Regions from separate parts of the Exiguobacterium sp. KKT215 genome, predicted to be linked through region 1. Evidence: riboswitches for the same ligand, from Rfam matches in the RefSeq annotation. Region 1 holds a riboswitch; the other holds the start of a gene.
What was found. Region 1 has a riboswitch for FMN ahead of ribD (bifunctional diaminohydroxyphosphoribosylaminopyrimidine deaminase/5-amino-6-(5-phosphoribosylamino)uracil reductase RibD). Riboswitches for the same ligand answer to the same signal wherever they lie in the genome.
Positions count from the first base shown of each region.

Region 2: it holds a riboswitch for FMN, as region 1 does, so the genes downstream of both, ACZ2GZ_RS04990 (ECF transporter S component) here and ribD (bifunctional diaminohydroxyphosphoribosylaminopyrimidine deaminase/5-amino-6-(5-phosphoribosylamino)uracil reductase RibD) in region 1, are expected to answer to the same signal.

Region 1 is NZ_CM145756.1:730,644-736,126, forward strand. It holds gene ACZ2GZ_RS03845 (homing endonuclease associated repeat-containing protein) at 1-304, opposite strand, end outside; gene ACZ2GZ_RS03850 (undecaprenyl-diphosphate phosphatase) at 758-1,570, shown strand; FMN riboswitch at 1,665-1,807, shown strand; gene ribD (bifunctional diaminohydroxyphosphoribosylaminopyrimidine deaminase/5-amino-6-(5-phosphoribosylamino)uracil reductase RibD) at 1,960-3,039, shown strand; gene ribE (riboflavin synthase) at 3,020-3,661, shown strand; gene ACZ2GZ_RS03865 (bifunctional 3,4-dihydroxy-2-butanone-4-phosphate synthase/GTP cyclohydrolase II) at 3,661-4,845, shown strand; gene ribH (6,7-dimethyl-8-ribityllumazine synthase) at 4,842-5,306, shown strand; gene ACZ2GZ_RS03875 (ZIP family metal transporter) at 5,402-5,483, shown strand, end outside.
Region 2 is NZ_CM145756.1:944,475-949,957, forward strand. It holds gene ACZ2GZ_RS04970 (NAD(P)/FAD-dependent oxidoreductase) at 1-776, opposite strand, end outside; gene ACZ2GZ_RS04975 (YuzB family protein) at 874-1,110, shown strand; gene ACZ2GZ_RS04980 (NupC/NupG family nucleoside CNT transporter) at 1,321-2,532, shown strand; gene ACZ2GZ_RS04985 (nucleotidyltransferase family protein) at 2,627-3,205, opposite strand; gene ACZ2GZ_RS04990 (ECF transporter S component) at 3,284-3,871, opposite strand; FMN riboswitch at 4,031-4,172, opposite strand; gene ACZ2GZ_RS04995 (HesB/IscA family protein) at 4,270-4,626, shown strand; gene ACZ2GZ_RS05000 (hypothetical protein) at 4,667-4,909, opposite strand; gene ACZ2GZ_RS05005 (NAD-dependent epimerase/dehydratase family protein) at 5,038-5,483, shown strand, end outside.

The DNA of each region.
Region 1 (5,483 bases):
CGCGCGAGTAGAGGGCGAGTGTCTCGATGATATCTTCACGCGTGTACTTTGGCATTTTGTCCGGGAGATCGACAGTCGCCTCTCCGTGCCATTCATAGCCGGCGATTGCAAGCGCCTCGGCCCATGACCCGAACTGTCGGATAATCGACTCGGGAGATGGCCAGCTTTGTTCCATCGCGAAGCGACGATACACAGAGCGTCGTGGACGTTCCTTCAACAAGTCGCCGAGCAGTCGAATACAGTGAATCATCCTCTGCTGTTCGGTGGACAAGTGGTGGGATTTAGTGGATAGCGTTTGACTCAATGATGGTTCCTCCTTCCATGGACTCATATCTGAACCGACAAAGATGACGAAGTTGCTTCTACAATCATACTATCGGCCAGTTTTTACAATTTATAAGTGCATTGTTCAAGTTTTTTTAAACCGATTTTATGAACGGGTAGGTCTAAAGTCCTGTTTATACTTTGAAAAAATGGTAACAGTTCTATTACAAATTTAATATTAAATGGGTTCAATTGTAAACAAAAAGTTTTATCGTGGCTAATATGTAATAATCTGTACGAAAAAGTACCCAACTGGCCAATGGGGTCATCACCGTCGCACCAGTTGAGTACTCTTCTATAATAAATTTAATTTTCAGACTAATCAAATGAAAGTTTTGAAAATAACGATTTTTTTTTGAAAGGGTGGTCAGTGAAACGAACGGTCTGCTAAAATAATGGAATTGATGTAAATAAGAAAAGAGGATGTTACGATATGACAATATGGTTATTTTATCTCCTACTCGGCTTGATTCAAGGGTTCACCGAGCCGATTCCAATCTCATCAAGCGGTCACTTGGTCATCTTCCAAGAGCTGTTTGATATCGAGTTACCGGGGCTCTCCTTCGAGATTTTCGTGAACTTTGCCTCGTTGCTCGCCGTGTTAACGATTTATCGGCAGGACGTCGTCCGTCTCGTCGTCAGTCTGTGGACGTTCTTGTTTAAAAAGGACCGCAGTGACGAGACGATGGTCGACGTCAAGTTCATTGGTCTCTTGCTCGTCGCCACGGTCCCAGCCGGTGTGCTCGGCGTCCTGTTCGGCGATTGGATTGGCGAGAAGCTCAGCGGCGTCGCCACGGTCGGTTATACGCTTATCCTGACCGGGGTCGCGCTCTGGTTCATCCGGAATATGCGAGGGAATAAAGGAGACGGCGGCATCACGCTCCGCGACGCCATCTTAATCGGTCTCGCTCAAGCGGTCGCGCTCATCCCAGGGATCAGTCGCTCCGGGGCGACAATCGTCATGGCGATGTTGCTCGGCATCAAACAAGAGTCGGCGCTTCGCTTCTCGTTCTTCCTGTTCATCCCGATCAGTCTCGGGGTGACGATTTTAGAGGGACCGGAGTTGTTCACGAATCCAGAAACACGTGATTTGTTCGGACCGCTCATCTTGGCGTTCATCGCCTCGTATGCGCTCACGGCCATCTCGCTCAAATGGTTCCAGCACATCATGGCGAAAGGCGAGCTCAAATACTTCTCCTTCTATTGCTGGGTTGTCGGACTCCTCGTCGTTTTATTCTTGGCTTGATTTACAAAGCGTTGCTCACACGAGCGGCGCTTTTTTTGCGCATTTCGTTTTGCCATCCATTTATTTTTGCGCTAAAGTGGAGACGTACAAACAAATATTCCTTCGGGGTCGGGTGAAAGTCCCAACCGGCGGTGATGGGCGCGAGCCTTAAGTCCGTGACCCGGTCGCACGTGTGCGAACGGTGGATCTAGTGCGATTCTAGAGCCGACAGTATAGTCTGGATGGGAGAAGGAAACATGACAGGTCCACGCGACCTGTAGTTCGTCGTACGTTTTTCTGTAAAGAAAACGCTTATTTGGCTTGCCCAAATGACGACGGACGACTCCCACCGAGACCTTGAGGATCATTCCTTGAGGTCTTTTTGTTTGTACGAAACAAGGAGGGAGATTATGCAACAGTACATGCAACAAGCCATCCAATTGGCCAAATCCGCCTCTTCGACCGGCGTCAATCCGCGCGTCGGGGCCGTCGTCGTCAAGGACGGTCGGGTCGTCGGGTTCGGCGCCCACTTGAAGGCGGGGGAAGCGCACGCCGAAGTGCACGCCATCCGCATGGCCGGTGCTGCCGCCTATGGCGCCACGATGTATGTCACGCTCGAACCGTGCTCGCATTATGGCAAGACACCGCCGTGTGCCGATTTAGTCGTAGAGTCGGGCATCAAACGGGTCGTCATCGCGATGAGCGACCCGAATCCGCTCGTGTCAGGGCAAGGCATCGCTCGATTGAAAGCGGCCGGGATTGATGTCGAGGTCGGACTGCTCGAGAGTGAGGCACGAACGCTCAACGTGGCGTTCTTGCGCTCGCTCGAGACGAAACGGCCGTATGTCATCTTAAAGACGGCGACGAGCCTTGACGGCAAAGTCGCCCTCGATACCGGTGACAGCAAGTGGGTGACCGGAACCGAAGCGAGACGGGACGTCCATGAACTGCGGGCGTCGGTCGATGCGATTTTGACCGGTGTCGGCACTGTCCTCGCTGATGACCCGGCCCTCACCGTCCGGCTCGACCGCGAGACGACGGAACCGCTCCGGGTCGTGCTAGACCGAGAGTTACGCACGCCGCTGTCAAGTCAGCTCGTCCGGACGGCGAACGATGTGCCGGTGCTACTCTACACGACGTCCGACGATCAAACGAAGCGGGACGCGTTCATCGAGCGCGGCGTCGAACTCGCGGCGTACACGTCGCTCGACGCTGTGCTGCAAGACGTCTACGCACGCGGCATCGGTCGCCTGCTCGTCGAAGCGGGACCGACGCTCGTCACATCACTCTTGGACGGACGGTTCGTCGACGAGTGGGTCATGTACCAGTCACCGCGCGTGTTCGGCGGCAAGGGCGGATTTTACCGTTCGCATCATGACGGTCCGCTCGATGCAATCAATCGGTATGACGTGCAATCGATCGAGACGGTCGGCGCCGACATCAAACTCATCATGCGAGAGGGGGAGTCCGATGTTCACGGGAATCGTTGAAGAAATCGGTAGTGTCAAGGCAGTGAAACGCAACGGTCCGTCCCTCCGGCTCACGCTCGCCGGAAAAATCGTCCTCGAGGACGTGAAGCTCGGTGACAGTATCTCCGTCAACGGCACCTGTCTCACCGTGACGACGTTCGATCGTGACAGCTTCTCGGTCGATGTCATGCCGGAAACGCTGAAGGCGTCGAGTCTCGACGGGGTCCGCCCCGGCACGAACGTTAACTTGGAGCGGGCTATGCCCGCGAACGGACGCTTCGGTGGTCACTTCGTATCGGGTCACGTCGACGGGGTCGGGCGCATCGTCAAAAAACAATCGCTCGCGAACGCGGTCTATGTCGACATCAGCTGTGAGCCATCTCTCCTCCGTTATATCGTCCCGAAAGGTTCGATTTCGGTCGACGGGACGAGCTTGACGGTGTTTGATGTGACGGAACGCGGCTTCACGTTGTCGCTCATCCCGCACACGTACAGTGAGACAGTGCTCGGGATGAAACAGGCTGGGGATGCGGTCAATTTGGAATGTGACATGTTGGCTAAGTATATGGAAAAACTCGTAAGTCAAAAACCGATGACGCTCGAATCGCTGGCGTCACAAGGGTATGGAAAGGCGGGATGGTAATGTTTCACTCGATTAAAGAAGCAGTCGAAGAGTTGAAGATGGGACGTCCCATCATCGTCGTCGACGATGAGGACCGGGAGAACGAAGGGGACTTCGTCGTCCTCGCGGATAAAATGACAGCAGAGACGATGAATTTCCTCATCACGGAAGGCAAAGGGCTCGTCTGCGCTTCTCTCGCTGAAGAAGTGGCCGTCCGGCTCGACTTGCAGCCGATGGTCGCGAACAGTACCGACCCGCACGGCACGGCGTTCACGGTCAGTGTCGACCACGTCGATTCGACGACGGGCATCTCGGCGAGCGAGCGGGCCCATACGGTGCGCGAACTCGCGAATAGCAACGCCCGTCCGGCCGATTTCCAACGTCCTGGTCATATCTTCCCGCTCATCGCCAAAAAAGGTGGCGTCTCCGTCCGGCGCGGGCATACGGAAGCGTCGGTCGATTTGGCGCGACTTGCCGGAAGTGAACCAGTCGCCGTCATCTGTGAGATTATCCGTCCGGACGGCGAGATGGCCCGGTTGCCGGACCTTGAACGTGTCGCACAAGCGCATGATTTAAAATTCATCACGATTGAGGAATTAGTTCGCTATATGGAGACAGACCTCGTCGAACGAGAGGCGGACGTCTCGCTCCCCTCGGTGAAAGGGGACTTCCGATTGATCGGTTATCGGAACGTCCTCGACCGGGAAGAACACGTCGCGCTCGTCAAAGGTGAGATCGAACACGCACCGCTCGTCCGGATTCATTCCGAATGTCTGACCGGTGACGTCTTCGGGTCCCATCGTTGCGATTGCGGGCCACAACTGGACACAGCGATGGCGAAAGTGGAAGCCGAAGGCGGTGTCATCTTGTATATGAGACAAGAAGGGCGTGGCATCGGTCTGCTCAATAAATTGAAGGCGTACGAACTACAAGAACAAGGGCTTGATACGGTCGAGGCGAACGTTGCGCTCGGACTTCATGCCGATTTGCGCGATTACCGGGTCAGCGCGGCCATGCTTCGTGACCTCGGCGTCACGAACGTCCGGCTCATGACGAACAACCCGGAAAAAGTCGATGCGTTAGAAGCGTGCGGCATCACGGTCATCGAACGTGTCCCGATTCTCGTCGGCGCCCATGCGGCGAACGAGAAGTACCGAATGACGAAACAACAAAAAATGAATCACTTTGGAGGAGAAGAATCATGATGCATACATTTGAAGGAAACTTGGTCGGAAAAGGCTTGAAAGTCGGAATCGTCGTCGGACGGTTCAACGATCTCATCACGATGCGCTTGCTAGACGGGGCGAAGGATGCGTTGAAGCGCCACGGCGTCGAACAAGACGACGTCGAGATCGCATTCGTCCCTGGGGCGTTCGAACTCCCACTTGTCGCGAAGAAGATGGCGATGAGCAAGAAATATGATGCCGTCATCACACTCGGGGCCGTCATCCGTGGGGCGACACCACACTTCGACTACGTCTGTAACGAGGCGGCGAAAGGCATCGCCCAGGCGAGTTATCAGTCAGAAGTACCGGTCATTTTCGGTGTCTTGACGACCGAGACGATTGAGCAAGCGATCGAGCGAGCTGGAACGAAAGCCGGGAACAAAGGTTGGGAAGCGGCAACGGCGGCCATCGAAATGGCGAACTTAATGCGCGCATTTTAATTAGAAAAGGGGAGAGCGAAGCGGCTCTCTTCTTTTTTGTTGTTAGCGACGCATGTGTGACGGGAAAAGAATAGCGTGCAAAGGAGGCGACACGGATGTGGGAATGGGTGGCTCAATTGAGCCCGGCCATGCAGGCGTTGCTCGGGACGATGTTCACGTGGGGGATGACCGCGCTCG
Region 2 (5,483 bases), 210 kb from region 1:
TCCGGGACGTAATGGTGCGGTGTCAATTTGACGCGCCCGCCGCCATCGAGTTCCCACCCTTGATTTCGGACGACGGCGACCGGTTGAATCCCAGCCGTCCAAACCGTCAAATCAGACGGGAAGTGTTGCTCATGATTCCATAGGCCGTCGGCGTCGACCCGGACGATATTCGACTGGTTGATGACCTCGACGCCGTGCTCTTCGAACCAAGACTGGACATACATCGAGACGCGGCTCGATAGGAACGATAAGACCGACGGGCCACGGTCGAACAAACGGACCGTCAAATCAGGACGGCTCTCGCGCAGCTCGCTGGCGAGTTCGACACCCGATAATCCAGCACCGACGATTGAGACGATTGAACCGGGCGACAGACCGTTGATGGCTTGTTGGGTCTTACGTGATTCTTCTAACGTTTGGATGCTGTACGTGAACTCGGCGGCGCCAGGCACGTTGTGATACTTGTCCTCGCATCCGAGTCCGATGACGAGGTCGTCATACGGTACTTTTTCACCGCTCGCGAGCAGAACCATCTTGTCGCCTGCGTCGATATCGGTGACTTGACCGTATATGTAATCGATCTCTTCTGGAAAATCGATACGGATATCGCGATCCGATACGGTCCCCGCCGCAAGTGCGTAATACTCTGTTTTTAACCCATGGTAAGGTAGACGATCGATGAGTGTGATCGATACGTCCTTCAGCTGATGGCCGAGGACGCGTTCGATTACACGCATACCCCCGTAACCGCCTCCCAAGACGACTAATTTGCGCATAAAAATCCCCCTTTGTTACACTTCAACTGTATCATGTTATAATACGCCGTAGAAGAACCATTTTCCTGTTTTGAGGGAAAGGGGAAGGGTGAATGACATGATGAATCCGATCATTGAGTTCTGTGCCTCCAATTTGGCGATGGGCTCACAAATCGCCCGGGCCAAACTAGAGTCCGATCCAGACCTAGATGTCGTTGAATACGGCTGTACAGGCTACTGTGGCGTCTGTTCGCTCGACTTGTTTTGCCTAGTCGATGGCGAGGTCGTGACGGGAGATACGCCAGAGCAACTCGTGACGAACGTATATGAAAAAATTGAAGAAATGGCTTGGTGAAAAAGTTTGAAGCAACTTCAAACTTTTTTTATTTTGACTGTTTTGACCCGTTGCATTTTTAAAAAGGGTCTGTTATATTCAAAGAGGTTCGAATGTAGGTTGTCTGACGTTTAACAACATAAAAAGAAAGCGTTTCAAACGGTAGGACACATCTCGATTCGGGTATATCACAATATCAGGTTTCCCCAATATGAAAGGAGCACAACACCAATGAATATCATGAGCGTGGTTGGTATTTTGGCACTAATTGGAATCGCTTACATCTTTTCAACCAACCGTAAAGCCATCAAATGGCGTACCGTTCTTGCCGCTTTCGCGGTACAGTTTACGTTCGCTTTCCTCGTCCTCTTCACATCAGCAGGACGTAGCGCGTTAGAATGGATCTCAGGAGGCGTTCAGAACGTCTTGAACACAGCAAATGACGGAATCGCCTTCGTTTTCGGTACAGCTGTAGGAGGGGACAACTTCGTCTTCGCATTCCAAGTGTTGCCGATTATCATTTTTATGTCTTCTTTAATCGCTTTGCTTTACTACCTCGGTGTCATGCAGTGGGTCATCCGTATTCTCGGGACAGCCCTTGCGAAAGCTCTCGGCACATCACGTAAAGAGTCGCTCTCAGCGACGGCAAACATCTTCGTCGGTCAAACGGAAGCACCACTTGTCATCAAGCCTTACCTTCCGACAATGACACAATCGGAGCTCTTCGCCGTTATGGTCGGGGGACTCGCGTCGGTTGCCGGTTCGGTTCTCGCTGGATACGCTGCCCTTGGTGTACCGCTTGAGTACTTGCTCGCAGCGAGTTTCATGGCTGCACCTGCTGGTCTCTTGTTCGCGAAAATCATCGTTCCTGAAACAGAAGAGTATAATGATGATATCGAAATTGCTGAAGATGAAGAGGACAAAGCAGCGAACTTCGTCGATGCGGCCGCTCGCGGTGCGTCTGACGGTCTCTTCCTTGCATTGAATGTCGGTGCGATGCTTCTCGCGTTCGTTTCATTGATTGCACTCGTCAACTTGATTCTTGGTGGAATCGGCGGCTTGGTCGGATTCGACGGTCTCTCGCTCGAATTGATTCTTGGTTATGTGTTCGCACCACTCGCATTTGTCATCGGTGTACCGTGGGCTGATGCCGTTCAGTTCGGTAGCTTCCTCGGTCAGAAACTCGTCTTGAACGAATTCGTTGCCTTCTCAGAGTTCGCACCAATAATTGGAACGGGTGAGCTCTCAGCACGTACGGAAGCGATGATCGCCTTCGCACTCTGTGGATTCGCTAACATCTCGTCACTCGCGATCCTTCTCGGTGGTCTTGGTGGAATGGCACCGAACCGTCGGAACGATATCGCGCGCATGGGTGTCCTCGCGATTCTCGCAGGTACGCTTGCTAACTTGATGTCAGCCACGCTTGCTGGTCTGCTTCTCTAATCAAATGCGATATACTCAGAGTGATCACTTCGGTGGTCACTCTTTTTTTGTAGATGAATGAATAGCAAAACCCGACCGTATCGGCGGTCGGGTTCTACAGTCCGTGACGAGTCACGTCCACTTCTTGAAGTTTCGGCCAAGTGGCTTGCCAATTTTTATTTTGGATCCGTGCTTGATAAATGTGGTGATGCGGGGATCCGTCTGCAAATGCTGGGGTCGGTCGCAATTTCAATCCAATGATGTCGTCAATGCCGTAAGGGGCAGCCAACTTCAACCGTCCGCTGTTGTCGAGGCTGACACCGATGGCCGTGACGGTCTCGGGGAAGTGGGCCAAGGCGTCGGTCGCAGACTGATAGGGTGGCAATTGATTGACCAGGTGCATGCGGGCTTGGTTTTTGACCGACCAAGGGACGTTTGGTAACAGAGCGTATAGTTGTGCCTCATACTCTTTTTCGATTGCTTCGTCGTTGTGAGATTGGTCAAAGTAGATGACGTCGACATCTTCGGTCGGCGTCGGTACTGGATAGCCGTGCACGTCATCCCATATCTTCGCCCGTACGTATCCGGCACAGATCCACCAGTCGGGTAAATTGAGCGAAGCGACGGTCGTCAATAGACGCATCAATTCATCATCATTTTCTAAAAAAAGGGTCACCTCTTCAGTCGTGTTCAATCCATCTCCTCCAATCCTCTCCTAAGCATAACGTATCCAAATAAAAAGCACCTCGATCGAAATCGAGGTGCATGTCAGTTACGCTTGAAGTTGCATCCGCTGGCGTTCGATCCACGGCTTCAACTTGAGGAAGAGTGGGACGAACAAGGCGCTGATCAACAACGCTTTAATAAGGTTGAACGGCAAGATGCCATAGAGGACGAGGTCCGTTTTGACTGCCGGTTGCGCCATCTCGGTCATGCCGAAGAAGAACGCGTATGCTGGTAAGATGAGCAAATAGTTCAAAATCGCCAAGCTGAGTGCCATCGTGATTGTGCCGGCCACGAGGCCTGAAGCGAGCGCTTTATTCGTTTTACGTTTATGGTAGAACCATGCGACCGGATACATGAAAGCGACACCTGCAAAGAAGTTTGCGACTTCACCGACCGGAACGCCGCCACCGTTAAAGACATAGTAGAGGACGTTTTTTAGAGCGACGACCACGACGCCTGCGAGTGGGGAGAACACGATTCCGGCGACGAGCGCGGGAATGTCACTAAAGTCCACTTTTAGGAATGGTGGTAGGAATGGCAGCGGGAAGTTAAAGAGCATGAGGACAAAAGAAATGGCCCCGAGCATCGATAGCGTCACCAGTGTTGTCAATCGTTTGTTGCGCGTTGTTTTCATCAAAATCTCTCCTTTTGTCGCTCCTTGATGAATGGCACCCGTCGCATAGAAAAACCCGATTGTATCAAACAATCGGGAGAGTTTACGCGCATACGAAATAGATGTTCTCGTCGGCGTTTAGACCACGCCAAAGAAAACATCCGGATATCGGTCGGATGCCGCCATCTTCTCCCATCCAGACTATACTGTCGGCTTTCGAATCTCACGAAATCAGCAAGCAACGCCTTGCTCGCTCACGGGCTGAGAAGATCATGTCTTCAATACCGCCGGTCGGGAATTTCACCCTGCCCCGAAGATGGAACGATTTAATTTTTTTTGTTACAGTTTAGTTATACAAGATATTTCACAAAATCTCAAGTCAGTTGACTTGAAGTTAAGATAATGAAGGAGGAGTTCAGATGATTCATTTGACAGAGTCAGCTGCATTGCAAGTCATCGATATGATGAAACAGACAGAACACCCCGAAAATCAGTACTTGCGCATCAAGGTACAAGGTGGGGGATGCACCGGCCTCTCGTACGGGATGGGGTTTGATGAAGACAAGACGGATCGAGATATCCAGTTCGACCATCACGGCGTCCGTGTCATCGTTGCTGAAGCCGATCATGGCGTCGTCGATGGCCTCGAGATTGACTATAAGCAGTCGATGCTCGGTGGCGGGTTTACGATTAAAAACCCGAACGCCATCGCCACGTGCGGATGCGGTTCGAGTTTCCGGACGGCGTCGAACGCCGGGACACCTGGAGATTGCTAAACGAAAGGCCAATCATATGGACGATTGGCCTTTTTTTGGTTCAGTCGTTTTCTTCCATCAAAATCAAGCGAATCACTTTTGACGTCGCATCCAATTCGATGTGATGTTGCCAAGGGCGGAACGCCGTGATTTTACACGTGTCGGTCGTGATTTGGAATGAACAGACGCTCTCTTCTTCTTGGTCAAGGACCGAGTAGCGGCTGAAATCCGATAAACTTTGGTAGATGGCGTATTGCTTCGGTAACTCACACGTCCATCCTTTTTCTAACATGATTTGATGCATGGGCCTCGCCTCTTTCTTTTCTATATATATAAGAATAACAAAAAAATTCAAGGAAGTGGAAGATTAGGCGAGAGGATGCAAGGGAAAATGAAAAGAGATGTCATTTTTATGTAGGAGGGGTAGGGACGATGAGAAAAGTATTGATATTCGGCGGGTCACGTTATTTCGGAAAGCGATTGGCACTTCGGTTGGCGGAAGCCGGGGATGATGTGACGATTGTGACGCGAGGACAACTCCAAGTGCCCGAGGCGGAAGGAATCCGTTCGATCAAAGGAGACCGACAATCGGTGGCGACGATGAAAGACTTATCGCGCGATCATTATGATGTCGTCTATGACAATATTTGTTTCAACCCATATCAAGCGAAAATCGCCTCGGACGCCTTCATGGACCAAGTCGGCAAATATGTGCTCACGTCGACGATGTCCGTCTATGCACCGGGTGCCGATTTGAAAGAAAGTGACTTCAATCCGCTCCACCACGACTATCATCTTGAATCCGAACATGACTATGGTCAAGGGAAGCGGGAAGCCGAGTCCTACTTCTTCCATCGCGCCTCATTCCCGGTCGCGAC